DNA from 2 places in the Spongiactinospora sp. 9N601 genome. Region 2 is predicted to be linked to the other one. Evidence: riboswitches for the same ligand, from Rfam matches in the RefSeq annotation. Region 2 holds a riboswitch; the other holds the start of a gene.
What was found. A riboswitch is a leader RNA that binds a small molecule or an ion and turns the genes downstream of it on or off. The one in region 2 is predicted to bind S-adenosylmethionine.
Positions count from the first base shown of each region.

Region 1: another riboswitch for S-adenosylmethionine. It lies ahead of thrC (threonine synthase); the one in region 2 lies ahead of ACH34R_RS17860 (aminotransferase class V-fold PLP-dependent enzyme).

Region 1 is NZ_JBIRBB010000030.1:30,394-34,494, forward strand. It holds gene ACH34R_RS41840 (MoaD/ThiS family protein) at 221-502, opposite strand; gene thrC (threonine synthase) at 532-1,797, opposite strand; SAM riboswitch class I at 1,813-1,957, opposite strand; gene ACH34R_RS41850 (RNA polymerase sigma factor) at 2,082-2,639, opposite strand; gene ACH34R_RS41855 (trehalose-6-phosphate synthase) at 2,743-4,101, shown strand, end outside.
Region 2 is NZ_JBIRBB010000007.1:96,692-100,792, reverse strand. It holds gene ACH34R_RS17865 (NADH-quinone oxidoreductase subunit D) at 1-980, opposite strand, end outside; gene ACH34R_RS17860 (aminotransferase class V-fold PLP-dependent enzyme) at 998-2,284, opposite strand; SAM riboswitch class IV at 2,391-2,506, opposite strand; gene ACH34R_RS17855 (TerC family protein) at 2,629-3,402, shown strand; gene ACH34R_RS17850 (cation:proton antiporter) at 3,421-4,101, opposite strand, start outside.

The sequences.
Region 1 (4,101 bases), on a different contig from region 2:
ACTCAGCAGGCCGCCACCGGCAAGGGCCGGAGGCGCATACGGCCCGCCTTAGCGGGCTCCTGGCGGGGGTCGTCGTCGCGGTCGGCCCGGTGGTGCCGTGATGGTGGGGGGCTCCGGGCGCCGGGCGATCATGCCGGTTCGGTATCGGGGCGAGCGACGCCGTACCGCCGTACTCGCTCGCTCCCGTCCAGGACACCGAAATGTACCGCTGGGGACACCCTCAGCGGGCGCCTCCCGCGACCGCCGGGATGACGGAGACCTGAACGCCTTCAGGCGTCGCCGTGTCGAGGCCATCCGAAAAACGGACGTCCTCATCCCCCACATACACGTTCACAAAACGCCGGATCTTTCCGGATTCGTCCAGGATGCGGGCCCCGATGCCCGGATAGTCCGCGTCCAGCTTCTGGAAGACCTCGCGCAGCGTCGCGCCCTCCCCGCCGACCTCCGCCGCACCATCGGTGTATGTGCGCAAAATCGTCGGAATACGCACAGAAACGCTCATTTTCAGCTCACTTTCGTCAGATATGCGGTTCACTCGGCAACGGTCGCGCGGAAGGCGTCGAGGGACGGGCGGATCACCGCCGAGGGACGCGCGTGGTCCGCGACCGCGTCGAGGGTCTTCAGGCCGTCGCCGGTGTTGAGGACCACGGTCTCGGCCTCGAGGTCGAGGCGGCCCTCGCGGACCAGCTTGGTCAGGACCCCGACGGTCACGCCGCCCGCAGTCTCGGCGAAGATGCCCTCGGTGCGGGCCAGCAGCCGGATCGCGTCCACGATCTGGTCGTCGGTGACATCTTCCACCACCCCGCCGGTACGGCGGACGATGTCCAGCACGTACGGCGCGTCCGCCGGGTTGCCGATGGCCAGCGACTTGGCGATGGTGTTCGGCTTGACGGGCTTGATCACGTCATGCCCGGCGCGGAACGCCGTCGCCACCGGCGCGCACCCCGCCGCCTGCGCCCCGATGACCTTGTAGGGCCGGTCCTCGACCAGGCCCAGCTTGATCAGTTCGGCGAAGCCCTTGTCGATCTTGGTGAGCTGCGAGCCGGACGCGATCGGGATCACGATCTGCTCGGGCAGCCGCCATCCGAGCTGCTCGGCGATCTCGTAGGCGAGGGTCTTGGAGCCCTCCGCGTAGTAGGGCCGCAGGTTGACGTTGACGAACCCCCACTTGTCGCCCAGCGGGTCGCCGATCAGCTCCGAGCAGAACCGGTTGACCTCGTCGTAGGTGCCCTCGATGCCGACGAGCCTGCCGCCGTACACCGACCCCATGACCACCTTGGCCTGCTCCAGGTCGGCGGGGATGAACACGCAGGCGTCGAGCCCGGCCCGCGCCGCCGCCGCCGTGACCGCGCCCGCGAGGTTGCCCGTCGAGGAGCAGGACAGGGTGTGGAAGCCGAAGTTGCGGGCGGCCTCGACGGCGATGGCCACCACACGGTCCTTGAAGGAGTGGGTGGGATTGCCCGAGTCGTCCTTGATGTGCAGCGAGCGCAGGCCCAGCTCGGCGGCCAGCCGGTCGGCCCGCACCAGCTTGGTCCAGCCGGGGGCCAGGTTGGGCTTGTCCGCCACGTCGGCCGGTACCGGGAGCAGCGCGCGGTACCGCCATACGTTGGCCGGCCCCGCCGCGATCTCCTCGCGCGTGACCGGCCCGAACTCGTAGGCGACCTCCAGAGGGCCGAAACACTCGATACAGGCGAAGTCAGGGCCGAGGTCGTAACGGGTGCCGCACTCGCGGCAGGAGAGGGCGACGGCGGCGCCGAAGTCGGTGGTGGCGGGCTTGTCGTGTGTCGCGAGCGCCATGGAAGCGAGGCCTTTCCCTCATCTTCGCCTGCGACCGCCTTGATCACAGGCCGGATTTGGCACCTGTCCCGGCCGGCCTCTCGCCATGTCGCGAGCGCTGATCACCGGGAAGGTTGCCGGGGCTTCGCAGGGCCGGTCCCTCCACCCCTCTGGATGAGCAATATGAAGTTGTGAAGTCTGGCGAGCCTGACGCACAGGCTCGCTCGCACTCTACCCGGCAATCGGACATCCGTGACGAGCCATCTCAACATTCAAGACGGCAACCGTCCAGAGATCGGTCCGGATCAGCCTCCGTAGGCGTCGCCCAGAGCCGCCTGCACGAACTTGCGCGCCTGGTGGATGCGTGACTTGGCCGTGCCGAGCGGGATCTGGAGCTGCTCTGCCACCTCCGCGTAGTCGAGCTGGCAGATGTCACGTAACACCAGCGCCTGCGCGAGGTCCGGCTTGTCGGCCTCCAGCGCCTCCATCGCGTCGAGCAGGTCGAGCCGCGACCCCGCGATCACGCTCACCCTGCGGACGTCGGGCCGCTGCATGGGCAGCTCGTCCGAACTCTGCTCGGCCGCCCGGCGCTTGAGCGTGCGGTACGTCGTGCGCGCGCAGTTGGCCGTCACGATGTGCAGCCAGGTGCTGAACCGTGCCCGCCCCTCGAACCGGCCGATGTTGCGGGCCACGGCGAGCAGGGTGTCCTGGCACGCCTCCTCGGCGTCGTGGTGGTAGGGAAGGATGCGGCCACAGTGCCGCAGCACGTCGGGCTCGATCCGCCGCAGCAGCTCGCCGAGTGCCCGGTGGTCACCCTGCGCGGCGGCGCGGGCCAGTTGCTCGGTCGTCTCGTCCAGCGCCATTCGGGTCCCCATCAGCCGTGAGTCCTGGACATCCTATGGTCAGGGATCAGGGTTGGTTAACCTTCCCGCAAGCGTCCCACGGCGAAGGAACGGTGGTCTAACGTTGAACGCTGTCCTGGTGGCCTCCAACCGCGGCCCGGTCTCCTTCACCCTCTCCGAGGGCGGCGAGCTGACCATGCGCAGGGGCGGTGGCGGCCTGGTCTCCGGCCTGTCCGGCGTGGTCAAGCAGATGGACGTGCTGTGGGTGTGCGCGGCGCTGTCCGACGGCGACCGCTCCGCCGTACGACTGGCCCCCGGCGGACGCCTGGACCACGCCGGATACGACACCGGCCCGCTGCGCATGCTGGACATCCCGCCCGCGACCTTCCACCGGGCCTACAACGCGGTCGCCAACTCGACCCTGTGGTTCGTCAACCACCTGCTCTACGACACGCCCAACGCGCCGCACTTCGACGGCAGGTTCCGCCGCGAGTGGGAGTCGTACCAGTCCTACAACGCGGCGTTCGCGCTGGCGCTCGCCGAGCAGGCCGGGCCGGGCGCGCGGGTGATGATCCAGGACTACCACCTCACGCTGGCCCCGGCGATGCTCCGCGGCGAACGGCCCGACGTGCGGATCGCGCACTTCTCGCACACGCCGTGGGCCCCGCCGGAGTACTTCACTCTGCTGCCCGACGACGTGGGCATCGAGGTGCTGTCCGGCATCCTGGGGGCCGACCACGCCGGGTTCCTCACCGAACGGTGGGCGGCGGCGTTCATGGACTGCTGCGAGGTCGTGCTCGGCGCCCGGGTCGATCGCGCCCGACGTACCGTCACCCACGGGGGCCGGACGACCAGGATCGGCGTCCACGGGCTCGGCGTGGACGGCGAGGCCCTGTGGGCGCGGGCGCTGGAACCGGACGTCGAGTCGCACATGGCCGCGCTGCGGCAGCGGGTCGGCGGCCGGCGGCTGATCGTCCGGATCGACCGTACCGAGCTGTCCAAGAACATCGTGCGCGGCCTGCTGTCCTACCGGGAGTTCCTGGCGCAGCACCCGGAGTGGCACGGCCGGGTCGTCCATCTGGCCTTCGCCTACCCGTCGCGGCACGACCTGCCGGAGTACCGGGAGTACACCGCGGCGGTGCAGCGCTGCGCCAAGGAGATCGAGGACGACTACGCCACCGAGGACTGGGACCCGCTGATCCTCAACGTCCACGACGACTACCCGCGCTCGCTGGCCGCCTACCGGATGGCCGACGTGCTGCTGGTCAACCCCATCCGCGACGGGATGAACCTGGTGGCCAAGGAGGGCCCGATCCTGTCACCGCGCTCGGCGCTGGTGCTCTCCCGCGAGGCCGGCGCGGCGGCCGAGCTGGGCCGGGACGCGATCCTGGTCAACCCCTACGACGTCTCCGGCACCGCACGGGCCCTGCACCAGGCCCTGACGATGCCGGAGGAGGAGCGCACGCGCAGAGGCGAACGGCTG
Region 2 (4,101 bases):
CCGAGCGGGCTCTCGGTCCAGGCGTAGGTGTGGCCCTCGGGGACCTTCAGCACCTTGGGCAGCCGCTGGTTGATCGGGCCGGGCGGCAGCTCGGCGAGCCGGGCCAGGCACGCGTCGGCCAGGTCGAGCGACACCCTGAGCTGCTCGAACAGCACCTCGAAGCGGGCGTGGCAGTCGCCGGCCGTACGGGTGGCGACCTTCACCGGCAGCTCGCCGTACGCCAGGTACGGTTCGTCGCGGCGCAGGTCGAAATCGACCCCGGAGGCGCGGGCGATCGGGCCGCTCACGCCGTACTGCATGATCGTGTGCCGGTCGAGCACCCCCACGCCGCGGGTGCGGGCCAGGAAGATGTCGTTGCCGAGCAACAGCCCCTCGATGTCGGGCAGGCGGCTGCGCACCTGGGCGACGGCCTGCCCGGCCCGGCCCAGCCACCCCGCGGGCAGGTCTTCCTTCAGGCCGCCCACCCGGTTGAACATGTAGTGCATCCGCCCGCCGGAGATCTCCTCCAGCACCGCCTGGATCAGCTCGCGCTCGCGGAACGCGTAGAACATCGGCGTGATCGCGCCCAGCTCCAGCGGGTAGGAGCCGAGGAACATCAGGTGGTTGAGCGCGCGGTTCAGCTCCGCGAGCAGCGTGCGCGCCCACACCGCCCGGACCGGCACCTCCATGCCCAGCATCCGCTCGGCGGCCAGGACCACGCCCAGCTCGTTGGCGAACGCCGACAGCCAGTCATGCCGGTTGGCCAGCATGATGATCTGCCGGTAGTCGCGCACCTCGAAAAGCTTCTCCGCGCCCCGGTGCATGTACCCGATGACCGGCTCGGCCGAACTGATCCGCTCGCCGTCGAGCATCAGGCGCAGCCGCAGCACCCCGTGGGTGGACGGGTGCTGCGGGCCGATGTTGAGGATCATGTCCTCGGTCGCCAGCTCCTTGGCTCCCGCGCCGATCCCCACCATGCGTTCGGTCATGGCTTCCTGCATGCCTTCATGCTGTCACGTCAGCGCCGGGTGGCAAGGTCCCGCAGGGCGGCGGCCAGCCGGTCGACGTGCTCGCTGGTCGTGCCGAGGCCGATGGAGGCGCGCACCGCGCCCGACGTGCCATCGGCGCAGCCACCGGGCACTCCGTCCAGCAGGTGCGTGACCAGCGGGTGCGCACAGAACTTACCGTCGCGTACGCCGATGCCGTACTCCGCCGACAGCGCCTCGGCCACCTCGCGCGGCGTCCAGCCGTCCAGCACGAACGACACGATCCCGACCCGCGGGTGGTCCGGCCCCCACAGCGACAGCTCGTGGACCCCCTCGATGCCCGCCAGGGCGGCGCGCAACCGGGCCAGGAGGCGTTCCTCCTCGCGGACCAGCGGCAGCCAGCCGGTGGCGGTCAGCGCGTCGCAGGCGGCGGCGAGCGCGATGGCGCCCAGCACGTTGGGGGTGCCGGCCTCGTGCCGCTGCTCGGCGTCGTCACTCCAGTCGGCGGTCTCCGCGGTGACCGAGCGGGTCGCGCCGCCGCCGCGGAGGTACGGGTCGGCGTCCGTGAGCCAGTCCGGGCGGCCGGCCAGCGCGCCCGCGCCGAACGGCGCGTACAGCTTGTGGCCGGAGAACGCCACGTAGTCCAGGTCGAGCGCGGTGAGGTTGAGCCGCCGGTGCGGTACCAGTTGCGCGGCGTCCACCAGGATGCGCGCCCCGTGCCGGTGCGCGATGTGCGCCAGCGCCGCGATCGGCCACAACTCGCCGGTCACGTTGGAGGCGGCGGTGACGACCAGCAGCTTCGGGCCCTCGATCGCGGCCAGCGCCTCGTCCGCGGCCCGTACGGCCGCGCCAGGGAACGCGGGCGGCGCCAGCCGTACGGCCTGCGGCCAGGGCAGCAGCGACGCGTGGTGCTCGGAGTCGAACACGACCGCGGTCGTGCCCGTGGGCAGGCAGCGGGCCAGCAGGTTGGTCGCGTCGGTGGTGTTCCTGGTGAACACGACGGCGTCGCCCGGCCGCGCCCCCACGAACCCGCGCACGGTCTGCCTGGCCTGCTCGTAGCGCGCGGTGGTGAGCTGCGAGGCGTAGCCCGCCCCGCGGTGAACGCTGGAGTAGGCGGGCAGCGCGGCGGCCACGGCGGCGTTCACCGGGGCCAGACAGGGGGCGCTCGCCGCGTAGTCGAGGTTCGCGTACGGCACCAGCCTGCCGCCCTTCACCGGCACTTCGAGGTCGCAACCGAGCACTTCGGGCAGCGGGCGCCCGCCGGGGGCGACGGCCTGCGGGACGGACCCGGAGCGCTGCCGTTGCGAGAAGATGCTCAGCCGGCCGGATGCGCTGGTCACGTCGCTGGTAGTGGTCGTCGTGGTCACGGACACGCCATGCCTCCTCAGGGTCGTCGGACCCCTGCCCTGGCGTGGACGGCGACGGAGCCCGCGCTTGCCCGGCGCACCACGCGCCGGACCAGGTCTTCACCCGGGGCACCCCGCCGCGGACGCGAGGGTTGCCGGCCAGCTAGCCGGGGCTTTGCGCTGGCACTCATGACCTATAGGGGAACTATAACCGAACGCCCCGCCATGATCGCAACCAGGTAACGGCTCGCCGTGAGTTCGTCACGTTCCCGAACTTTCTCCCCGGCCCGCACGTTGCGACCAGCGAACTTGTGAACATGAGCGCTGGAGGACCGATGGACTGGGTGACCGACCCGGGTGTCTGGATCGGGTTCTTGACCCTGGTCAGCCTGGAGATCGTGCTGGGCATCGACAACATCATCTTCATTTCGATCCTGGCCGGGAAACTACCCCCCGAGCAACGCGACAGGGCCCGCGTCCTCGGCATCGCCGCCGCCCTGATCAGCCGCCTGGCCCTGCTCTTCGCCCTGTCCTGGGTGGTACGGCTGACCGCGCCGCTGTTCGAGGTCTTCGGCAACGAGATATCCGGCCGCGACCTGATCCTCCTCCTCGGCGGCCTCTTCCTGCTGGCCAAGAGCACCTTCGAGATCGGCGACAGCCTGGAGGGCAAGTCCGGCCACGCGGCCGGCAAGGTCGCCCCCTCGTTCACCTCCGTGATCCTTCAGATCATGGTGCTCGACATCGTCTTCTCCCTCGACTCGGTCATCACCGCGGTCGGCATGGTCGACGAACTCGGCGTGATGGTCGCCGCCGTGGTGGTCGCCGTGATCGTCATGCTGGTCGCCTCCGGCCCGATCGCCCGCTTCGTGGACGCCCACCCCAGCATCAAGATGCTCGCCCTGGCATTCCTGATCCTGATCGGCGTGGTACTCGTCGCCGAGGGCCTCGGCCAGCACATCGACAAGGGCTACATCTACTTCGCGATGGCCTTCTCCCTGGCCGTCGAACTCCTCAACATCCGCGTCCGCACCAAGGCCGGCCGCCGCGCCCCCATCGAACTCCACGGCCGCTACACCGGCGACCAGGAGTGATGATCTCCGCTTCGCTGGTCAGGCGCGTTTGGCGATGGCGGTGATGAGGGGCTGGATGAGTCGGGCGGCGAGGGGGCCGAAGGCGGCGAGGATGAGGACGTAGGTGGCGGACAGGGGGCCGAGGTCGGGGTGGGCGCCTGCGCTGACGGCGAGGCCGGCGATGACGATGTTGAACTCTCCGCGGGGGATCATCGCGATGCCCGCACGGGCCTGGCCGGCCTTGGCGATGCCGGCTCGGCGGGCGGCGTACGCGCCGGTCAGCAGCTTGGTGATCAGGCTGACCACGGCGAGGGCGGCGGCGAGGGCGGCGACCGGGGGGATCGCGCCGGGGTCGGTCTGCATGCCGAAGAAGACGAAGAAGACCGCGGCGAACAGGTCGCGGATGGGGGTGAGCAGGGCGCGGGCGTCCTCGGCGAGTTCGCCGGACAGGGCGATGCCGACCAGGAACGCGCCCACGGCCGCGGAGACCTGGAGCTGCTGGGCGATGCCGGCCACCAGCAGCGTGAGCCCGAAGACCTTGAGCAGGAGGACCTCGGAGTTCGGGCTGGCCACGAACCACTCGATCGCCTTGCCGTACCTGAGGGCCACCAGCAGGACGACGCTGACCGTGCCGAGCGCGATGGCCACCGTGACGGCCCCGCCGATCAGGCTCACGCCCGCCAGGATGGCGGTGAGGATCGGCAGGTAGAGGGCCATGGT